DNA from 3 places in the Streptomyces sp. NPDC054866 genome. Region 1 is predicted to be linked to each of the others. Evidence: riboswitches for the same ligand, from Rfam matches in the RefSeq annotation. Region 1 holds a riboswitch; each other region holds the start of a gene.
What was found. Region 1 has a riboswitch for cobalamin ahead of ACWGI2_RS06755 (CoA-acylating methylmalonate-semialdehyde dehydrogenase). Riboswitches for the same ligand answer to the same signal wherever they lie in the genome.
Positions count from the first base shown of each region.

Region 2: another riboswitch for cobalamin. It lies ahead of ACWGI2_RS19700 (ribonucleoside-diphosphate reductase subunit alpha); the one in region 1 lies ahead of ACWGI2_RS06755 (CoA-acylating methylmalonate-semialdehyde dehydrogenase).
Region 3: another riboswitch for cobalamin. It lies ahead of ACWGI2_RS11125 (ABC transporter substrate-binding protein); the one in region 1 lies ahead of ACWGI2_RS06755 (CoA-acylating methylmalonate-semialdehyde dehydrogenase).

Region 1 covers NZ_JBSGZA010000001.1:1,585,397-1,588,662, forward strand. The annotation lists gene tsaD (tRNA (adenosine(37)-N6)-threonylcarbamoyltransferase complex transferase subunit TsaD) at 1-434, shown strand, start outside; gene ACWGI2_RS06750 (GNAT family N-acetyltransferase) at 434-1,024, shown strand; cobalamin riboswitch at 1,028-1,212, shown strand; gene ACWGI2_RS06755 (CoA-acylating methylmalonate-semialdehyde dehydrogenase) at 1,455-2,954, shown strand; gene ACWGI2_RS06760 (acyl-CoA dehydrogenase family protein) at 2,960-3,266, shown strand, end outside.
Region 2 covers NZ_JBSGZA010000003.1:948,515-951,780, forward strand. The annotation lists gene ACWGI2_RS19700 (ribonucleoside-diphosphate reductase subunit alpha) at 1-2,093, opposite strand, end outside; cobalamin riboswitch at 2,230-2,353, opposite strand; gene ACWGI2_RS19705 (hypothetical protein) at 2,453-3,187, shown strand; gene mctP (monocarboxylate uptake permease MctP) at 3,257-3,266, opposite strand, start outside.
Region 3 covers NZ_JBSGZA010000002.1:531,318-534,583, forward strand. The annotation lists gene ACWGI2_RS11120 (FecCD family ABC transporter permease) at 1-729, opposite strand, end outside; gene ACWGI2_RS11125 (ABC transporter substrate-binding protein) at 729-1,757, opposite strand; cobalamin riboswitch at 1,851-2,036, opposite strand; gene ACWGI2_RS11130 (VOC family protein) at 2,069-2,521, opposite strand; gene ACWGI2_RS11135 (helix-turn-helix domain-containing protein) at 2,542-3,266, opposite strand, start outside.

The DNA of each region.
Region 1 (3,266 bases):
ACGACCCGTACGCCTTCTCCTTCTCCGGCCTCAAGACCGCCGCCGCACGCTGGGCCGAGGGGCACGCCGGCCGCGATCTACCGGTGGCCGACGGTGCGGCCTCGCTCCAGGAGGCCGTCGCGGACGTACTGACCCGCAAGGCCCTGGCTGCCTGCCGGGATCACGGGGTCGGGACCCTCGTCGTGGTCGGCGGTGTCGCCGCCAACTCGCGGGTGCGGTCGCTCGCCGAGGAGCGGTGCGCGGCCGCGGGCGTGCGGCTGCGCGTACCCCCGATGACGCTGTGCACGGACAACGGCGCGATGATCGCCGCCGTCGGCGACCTGCTCGTACGTGCCGGGGCCGAGCCCGCCCCCTGGGACGTGTCGATCGACCCGTCCGCCCCCCTGGCGTACGCGGCCCTGCAGCCGAGGGCGGCCGAGGCGAGGGCTGCCTGATGGCGGCGGTCGTACGGGTGCTGCGCGGTGAGCAACTGCTCGCGCACGTAGATGAGTTGCGCACCGTCTACGCCGAAGCCTTCGGCGTGCCGCCCTGGTACGAGGACGAGGAGCGGGTGGCGGAGTTCCTGGTCCGGCTCGGTGACGACGTGCGGCGGCCCGGCTTCACCGCGGCGATCGCCCTGGAGGGGACGGGCATCGCCGGGTTCACCACCGGGTGGACCACGCCTGATCCCTTTCCCGCCGACCGCTGCTATCCGCAGGCGGCGGCCGGACTCGGCGCCGAGCGCGCCCTGTCGTGGCTGTGCGGGGCCCGTGAGATAGACGAACTGGCCGTGCGTCCCACGGCGCAGGGCACCGGAATCGGGGCGGCTCTCCTTGATGCGATGGCCTCCGGCGCTCCCGACGACCGTGTCTGGCTGCTGACTTCGGTCCGGTCACCGCAGGCCATGGGCTTCTACGGCCGCCAGGGCTGGACCCAGGCGACGCACCCCTCTCCCGACGGCAAGGGCGTCGTCGTCTTCCTCGGACCGCGCCACCCCGCCCGCGCTCTCGCGCTGTCCCGCGGCGGAGAGGGGTGGACTTACTAGGACGTCCAACTATATGTTCGTGGCACAAGGTCCGCGGTGCAGGGAAGCCGGTGTGAATCCGGCACGGTCCCGCCACTGTGACCGGGGAGTGTGCTGCCATCCACACGCCACTGGCGAGGTCTGCCGGGAAGGCGGGCGGCGCGCGGAGATCCGGGAGTCAGGATACCGGCCGCGGAATGTTCCGTGTTGTCCACGAGGATGGAGCAGACACGCATGGCACCGGTCCGTACCCACGACCCTGGTGATCCGGCGGAGCGCGCTCAACTCACCACGCGCTCATAGGACGTCGCGCCCTCCGGCGGTCTCGACGCACGCCTGAGAGTCCCGACGTCCGCTGTCCCACGGCTCGCACCGACAGCGCACACACCTGTGCGCCCGTCGGCGGCTCGCCGTGCCGTCCCCGGATCTCACCTGACGAGAGCAGGCACCCATGGTCCGTGAACTCACCCACTTCATCGGCGGCAAGCACACCGCAGGCACGTCGGGCCTCTTCGGCGACGTGTACGACCCCAACACCGGCACCGTCCAGGCCCGCGTACCGCTCGCGGGCCGGGCCGACACCGAGCGGGCGATCGCCGACGCGGTCACCGCGCAGCAGGAGTGGGGAAGTTGGAATCCGCAGCGGCGCGCCCGCGTGCTGCTGCGCTTCCTTCAGCTCGTCGAGGCCGAACGCGACTCCCTGGCACGGCTGTTGTCGGCCGAGCACGGCAAGACCGTGGCCGACGCGCACGGCGACATCCAACGCGGCCTGGAAGTGGTGGAGTTCGCCGCCGGGATCCCGCATCTGCTCAAGGGCGAGTTCACGGACAACGCGGGCACCGGCATCGACGTGCACTCGCTGCGCTCCCCGATCGGTGTGGTCGCCGGGATCACGCCCTTCAACTTCCCCGCGATGATCCCGCTGTGGAAGGTCGCGCCCGCTCTCGCCTGCGGCAACGCGTTCATCCTCAAACCCTCCGAGCGCGACCCGTCCGTACCCCTGCGTCTTGCCGAACTGTTCCTCGACGCAGGCCTGCCGCCCGGCGTCCTGAACGTCGTCAACGGCGGCAAGGAAGCGGTCGACACCCTCCTTGAGGACCCCAGGGTCGGCGCGCTCGGCTTCGTCGGCTCCACGCCGATCGCCGCGCACATCTACGCCACCGCCGCCGCCCACGGCAAGCGCGCCCAGTGCTTCGGGGGCGCCAAGAACCACATGATCGTCATGCCGGACGCCGACCTCGACCAGGCCGTCGACGCGCTCATCGGCGCCGGATACGGCTCGGCGGGCGAACGCTGCATGGCCATCTCGGTGGCCGTGCCCGTCGGTGAGGAGACCGCCGACGCGCTGGTCGCCGCGCTCAAGGAACGCATCGGCACGCTCCGCGTCGGCCGCAGCGACGACCCGGAGGCCGACTTCGGCCCGCTCGTGAGCAGGGACGCACTCGACCGGGTCCGCAGGTACGTGGACATCGGCGTCAACGAAGGTGCTGAACTCGTCGTCGACGGGCGGCAGTTCACGCTTCCGGGCCATCAGGACGGGTTCTTCGCGGGCGCCTCGCTCTTCGACCGGGTCGGTCCACGCATGCGGATCTACCGCGAGGAGATCTTCGGCCCCGTCCTGTGCGTCGTACGGGCCGCCGACTACGAGGAAGCCCTGCGGCTGCCCAGCGAGCACCCGTACGGCAACGGGGTCGCGATCTTCACCAGGGACGGCGACACCGCCCGCGACTTCACCCGCCGCGTCGACACCGGCATGGTCGGCGTCAACGTCCCCATTCCGGTCCCGGTGGCCTACCACACCTTCGGCGGCTGGAAGCGCTCCGGCTTCGGCGACCTGAACCAGCACGGCCCCGACGCCATCCGCTTCTACACCCGCACCAAGACCGTCACCTCGCGCTGGCCCTCAGGGGCCAGGGAAGGCGCGAGCTTCACCCTGCCCACCATGGGATGAGCGCCATGACCACCACATCACTCACCCAGGACCAACAGGCCCTCGTCGAGACCACGCTCGACTTCGCGGACGACCATCTCGCCCCCCGTGCCGTGCAGTGGGACCAGGACAAGCACTTCCCCCTCGACGTACTGCGCAAGGCGGCCGGGCTCGGGCTCGGCGGCGTGTACGTACGGGAGGACGCGGGCGGCAGCGGTCTCACGCGGGCCGACGGCGTCCTCGTCTTCGAGGCCCTCGCCTCCGGCTGCCCGTCCATCGCGGGCTACCTCTCCATCCACAACATGGTCGCCTGGATGATCGACACATACGGCG
Region 2 (3,266 bases), on a different contig from region 1:
CACGCGGTGCGGTAGAGCTCGCGCACCTCGGCCGGGATCCAACTGAAGCCCTGCACCGAGCCGTTGGCCTCGCGCAGCGCCTCGCGAGTCTGCGCGTCCCAGACGCCGAGCCGTTTGAGCTCCTGCACCAAGTAGGCGTTGACCTGGAGGAATTCACCACTCAGCGTCTCGCGCTTGAAGAGGTTGGAGACCTGCGGCTCGATGCACTCGTACACGCCCGCGATGGACGCGATCGTGGCGGTCGGCGCGATGGCGAGAAGCAGCGAGTTGCGCATGCCGGTCGCGGCGATACGTTCGCGCAGCGCGGCCCAGCGCTCCGGCCAGGTCAGCTCGACGCCGTAGTGGTCGGGGTGCAGGACGCCGCGCGCGGTGCGGGTCTTCTCCCAGGCGGGCAGCGGGCCGTTGCGCTCGGCGAGGTCGGCGGACGCCTCGTACGCGGCGAGCATGATCCGCTCGGCGATGCGCGTCGAGAGGGCGCGCGCGGCGGGCGAGTCGAAGGGCAGCTTCAGCTGGAAGAAGACGTCCTGGAGGCCCATGGCGCCCAGGCCGACCGGACGCCACCTGGCGTTGGAGCGGCCTGCCTGCTCGGTCGGGTAGAAGTTGATGTCGACGACGCGGTCGAGGAAGGTGACGGCGGTGCGGACGGTCTCGTCGAGCCGCTCCCAGTCGATGTCACCGGCGGCCGTGTCCACGAAGGCGCCGAGGTTCACCGAGCCCAGGTTGCAGACGGCCGTCTCGCCGTCGTCCGTCACCTCCAGGATCTCCGTGCAGAGGTTGGAGGAGTGGACGGTGTGGCCGGGCTCCGCCGTCTGGTTGGCGGTGCGGTTGGCGGCGTCCTTGAACGTCATCCAGCCGTTGCCGGTCTGCGCCAGGGTGCGCATCATGCGGCCGTACAGATCGCGCGCGGGGATGGTCTTGCGGGCGAGCCCGGCGGCCTCGGCCTTGCGGTAGGCGGCGTCGAACTCGTCGCCCCACAGGTCGACGAGCTCCGGCACGTCGGCCGGAGAGAACAGCGACCAGTCCTGGTCGGCGGCGACCCGGCGCATGAACTCGTCCGGGATCCAGTGCGCGAGGTTGAGGTTGTGCGTGCGGCGCGCGTCCTCACCCGTGTTGTCGCGCAGCTCCAGGAACTCCTCGATGTCGGAGTGCCACGTCTCCAGATAGACCGCGGCGGCGCCCTTGCGGCGCCCGCCCTGGTTCACGGCGGCGACGGAGGCGTCCAGCGTCTTCAGGAACGGCACGATGCCGTTGGAGTGACCGTTCGTGCCGCGGATCAGCGAACCGCGGGCGCGGATGCGGGAGTACGAGAGGCCGATGCCGCCCGCGTGCTTGGAGAGGCGCGCGACCTGGTGGTAGCGGTCGTAGATGGAGTCCAGCTCGTCCAGCGGGGAGTCGAGGAGGTAGCAGGACGACATCTGCGGGTGGCGGGTGCCGGAGTTGAAGAGCGTCGGCGAGGACGGCAGGTAGTCCAGGCGGCTCATCAGGCGGTACAGGGAGGCGACTTCGGCCATCGCGCGGGCACTGCCGTCCTCGGCGAGGCCGCTCGCGACGCGCAGCATGAAGTGCTGCGGGGTCTCGATGACGTGCCGGGTGATCGGGTGGCGAAGCAGATAGCGGCTGTGCAGGGTGCGCAGGCCGAAGTAGCCGAAGCGGAAGTCGGCGCCGTCCTCCAGAGCCGCCTCCACGAGCCCGTCCAGGCGCTCCGCGTGGTCGGTGACGAACGCGGCGGTACGGTCCGCGATCAGCCCCTCGCGGTGGCCGACGGCAACCGAGTCGGAGAAGCTGCGCACGCCCTGCGACGCGGCCTCGTCACGGATGCTGAGGCTGAGGAGCCTGGCCGCGAGCTGCGAGTAGGTCGGATCCTCGGAGATGAGCCCGGCGGCCGCCTCGGTCGCGAGGTCCCGCAGCTCCGCCACGTCGGCCTTGGCCGAACGGCCGCGCAGCGCCGCGGCGGCGACCCGGCCGGGGTCGGCGTCGGGGAGGTCGGCGGTGAGGTCGGTCAGGGTACGCAGCAGCGCGGTTCCTGGGCCGTCGGCGATCCGCTGATCGTCGGTGGTCTGCGCTGACGCAGGTTCGGCTGGCGCGATGGTCACGGAGCACTCCCTCGCTCGGCTCGGAGCCTTGAGGAGGGCAGGAGTGACACACGGGGGCCGCCCCTGGACAGGGCTGCGCTCCGCGTCCACCAGCCCATTCCACGAGGCCCGGACGTCGTTGGCACCCGGACCGGTCGGAACGGGCGCACTGTCGACAGGTCTTCGGACTTGCGAGCACGACAAATGCGTACTCATACACCGTTGCGGGACAGTTCCGGACTTGCACCGGATTCCCCTGCGGCGACAGCGAGCACGAGCATACATCTTGTGCTGGCTCTGCGAGGCAGCCCCATATCTTGTGTCGGCGCGCGTATCCCCTAGGGTGGCGCCGAACTGATCGTCGAACAGGGGGAGACGGCGTGCGAGGGCGGGGCGCGGGCTGTACGGCGGTGTTGCTGATGCTGCTCACGGGGTGCGGGGGCGAGGGGAGCACCGCTGAGACGAAGCCCACGCGCACCCCGAAGTCGACCACGGCCGCCGGTGTCGACGGAGACGTGGACCCCGGCAAGATCTTCACGGACGCCGAGCTGAAGTCGGCGCTGCTCCCGGCGAAGGCGATCGGGGCGAGGGCCAGGGCGTACGACGTGACGTCCGGCCCCTCCAATCCGTACCAGGGTGGCGGTGATTGGGGCGCCTGTGCTGCCGGCGAGGAGGTGCACGAGCAACTGCTGCGCTTGCGGGGACCCAGCGCGAGCCACACCGTGCGTCCGTTCCCCGAGGCGGTCGAGGACGAGAATCCCTACGTCCACGCGTCCCTGCTCTCCATGACCGCCGAGCGGGCCGGGCGCCACATCGAACTGCGCCGGCAGCTCAACAAGGCGTGCCCTCGCGTCACCGTCGACACCGACGCGGCCCCCGTCGAGGAGCACCACGTGGCCGAGAGGCTGCCGGATCTCGGCGACGAGGCGCTCCTGGAGACCTCGCGGATCGTGGGCGGCGACGAGTACGACGGCGGCCGTCCGCGCTACGACGTCGAGGTGCGGGTCGGTGGCGTGCTCGTCAGGGTGACCGCGGGCACCGACAAGAAGCTGACGCTCACCTCCGCCGCCCAGGCGGCGGCCAGGGTTCGCACGGAGCTCCACCGGGCCGGGTGAGTCCGCACGCACGAGAGCGGGCCGCCGGATTCCTCCGGCGGCCCGCGTCACGTACGTACAAGAAGGGGGTCAGTGGCCG
Region 3 (3,266 bases), on a different contig from region 1:
AGCCACGTGTACGCCCAGCGTCGCCGCCGCGTCCTGGCCGAACACGAACGCGTCCAGCGTGCGGGCCTGCGTCAGGCAGATCGCGAGGGCCACGAAGAGCACCGCCGCGCACAGCCAGACGTCCGTCCAGCCCACCCCGCTCAACGAGCCGAGCAGCCAGAACAGGACACTCCGCGTCGTCTCCGCGTCGCCCGACGTCAGGATCACGAACGAGGTGAGGGCAGAGAACAGCTGCATCGCCGCCACTCCTGACAGCACCACCCTGTCGGCGCTTCCGCCCAGGGTGTGGCTCAGGAGGAGGACCAGTGCGAACGAGACGACGGCCCCTACGAAGGCTCCCGCCGAGACCGACACCACTCCCCCGCCGACCCCCAGGACGACGATCGCGACCGCGCCCGTGGACGCCCCCGAGGAGACGCCGAGTACGAAGGGGTCGGCAAGAGGGTTGCGCAGGAGGGACTGGAGGACCGTTCCGCAGACCGCGAGGCCCGCGCCGCATACCGCCGCGAGAAGCGTGCGCGGCATGCGCAGGTTCCATACGATGCCGTCCCTGATCGGCGTCAGCGTCGCCTCTCCCCAGCCGAGGTGGGCCGCCACCGCCGACCACACGTCCGGTACGGAGATGTCCGCGGGGCCGATGGTGACGGCCACCGCCACGGAGAGGGCCAGGGCGGCGAGGCCTGTCGTCCAGAGCAGGGCGGAACGTATGCCGCCCGGGGCGGCCTTCATCACTTGGCGAGCCCGAACTCGCGCAAGGCGTCGGCGACTTGTTCCACGCCGTCCACAGTGCGGATCGTCGGGTTCATGGCCTGGCCGCTCAGCAGCACGTACCGCTTCTTCTTCACGGCGGTCAGGTTCTTGGTGACCGGGTTGGACTCCAGGAACTCGATCTTCTTCTTCGCGCTCTCGGCCGTCTGCGACTTGCGGGTGAGGTCCCCGATGACCAGCACGTCCGGGTCGCGGTCCGCCACCGTCTCCCAGTTGATCTGGGGCCACTCCTCGCGGGTGTCGTCGAAGACGTTCTTCACGCCCAGTTCGCGCGTGATGATGCCCGGCGCTCCGCAGCAGCCCGCGATGTAGGGCGCGTCGGAGTTGGCGAACCAGTAGAGGAGCTTCGTGTCGGACGACGCGTCAGCCTTCTTGATCGCCTTCGTCGCCTTCGCCACCCTGGCCTTGAGGTCCGCTATCAGCCGCTCGCCGCGCTTCTCGACCCCGAACGCCTTGGCCAGGTCCCGTACTTCGCCGTACACCGTGTCCATCGTCAGCGTCTTGTCGCGACGGCCGTCGCCGTCGCCGCTGTTGTCCTTGCCCGCGCAGTCGGAGGGCGAGACATAGGCGGGTACGCCGAGTTCGGCGAACTTGGCGCGGTCGGCGACGCCGCCCTTGCTGACCGTCGCCAGGAAGGAGGCGGTGACGAAGTCCGGCTCCTGGGCGAGGACCTTCTCGAAGGAGGGGTAGCTGTCGGCGAGCCGGTCGACCTTGGCGTTGTCCTTCTCAAGTCCCTTGAGCACCGGGTCCGTCCAGGTCCCGGTGCCCGCCATGCGATCCGCGAGGCCGAGGGAGAGCAGGATCTCCGTGGAGCCCTGATCGAGGGAGACCGCCCGCCGCGGCGGCGCCTTGATCTCCACCTTCTTGCCGCAGGAGGTGAGGGTCAGTGGGTAGCCCTTAGCCTTCCCGCCCCCGCTGGAGGTGGCCGACGAGCCGCCTCCGCACGAGGTCAGCGTGAGGGCCAGGGCCGTGCTGAGGAGGACGGACATACGTACACGACGGGCTGTGGAGGACACACGATCCCTTGAGTCTCACGGCTCATACGCGGAGCCTGGCCTGCTTCATCACCTCCGCCGCCCGGTGCGGGGGCGAAGGTGCCAGCAGGTCTTCGGACTCGGGGATCGACCGGACGGGGCGCCTTCCCAGGCGTCCGTGGACGCCCAGTGGCCGTGGCCCCGCCCGTTCCCCCTCACCGCTGCGCGTCAGTTCCGGATTCGCACCGGATTCCCTGGCCCTGGTGTGGGTTGACTGGCGCTCGCAAGCTACCACGCGAGGTCAGGCCGGCTGCTGTCACGTGAGGTCAGGACGGCTGCTCGGGCCTCGGTGCGCCGCGGTAGGTGCCGAACGACCACTTGTTGCCCTCGGGGTCGGCGATCCCGAACTCCCGGCTGCCGTACGGCTGGTCCTCGATCTCCCGGATGATCTCGACCCCCGCGGCGGTGAGCCGATCGTAGAGGTCGTCCACGTGGTCGGTGACGACGTACGCCCCGAAGGTGCCCGGCTTCAGGCACCAGCCCTCGGACTTCTCGTCGTACGAGCCGAGCATGATGGCCCCGCCTTCGGGCCAGTCGAGCTCGGCGTGGGCCACGCGGTCGCCGTCCTCGTAGACGGCGGTGCGCAGGAAGCCGACCGTGCCGACCAGGAAGTCGATCAGGGCGGGGGCGTCGTGCGCCTGGAGGGTCGGCCAGACGTCGGGGGCGCGTCCGGCGGAGGCGGAGGCGGACTGGGGCTGCTGCTTCTCGGTGGTGTTCATGTCGGTGGTGTTCATGGCTCCTACTCTTCGCCCCCGCCATGGCTCCCGGCTTGGATATTCCGGCACTCTTCGGCCAGCCAGCCGCTGGGGCTCACCCCCGTGTACTGCTGGAAGTCCCGTACCAGGTGGGAGTGGTCGTAGTAGCCGCAGTCCGCGGCGATGCGGGCCAGGTCGGGGGCGCCGCCCGTCGCGACCGGGCGTACGACCGCGTTCCGTGCGCGCTGGAAGCGCATCAGGCGGCCCGCCTGCTTGGGGCTCAGGCCCGTCTCGGCGCGGAAGAGCGTGGTGAGGCGGCGTTCGCTGAGGGCGACGTGCCGGGAGAGGCCGCGCAGGGTGCCGACGCCCCGGTGCCGGGCGAGCCAGGCCCAGGCCTCGGCGACCTCGGGCCGTACGGATCCGCCGGAGGCGTCGTCGGCCGCGCGCTGCCTCAAGTAGCCGGACAGAGAAGCGAACCGCTCCTCCCAGGTGCCCTGCTCGCACAGCATCTCCCGTACGTCGGCGGCGCGGCGCCCCATCACCTCCGCGCCGGGCGTCACCAGCTCGCCGGCCAGTTCCGCCGCCGGTACGCCGAACAGGGCGCGGGCGGCGAGCGGGTGCACGGCGAGCTGGATGCCCGCCTCGTGCTCGGGCCGCACGACGTACGCCGGGGACTGGTGGAGGCCGCCGAGGACGATGTCCGTGCGGGTGGCGTCGCGGCCGCCCGCCTGCTCGGGGGTGATGCCGCTGACGACGGGGCCGTCGAGCG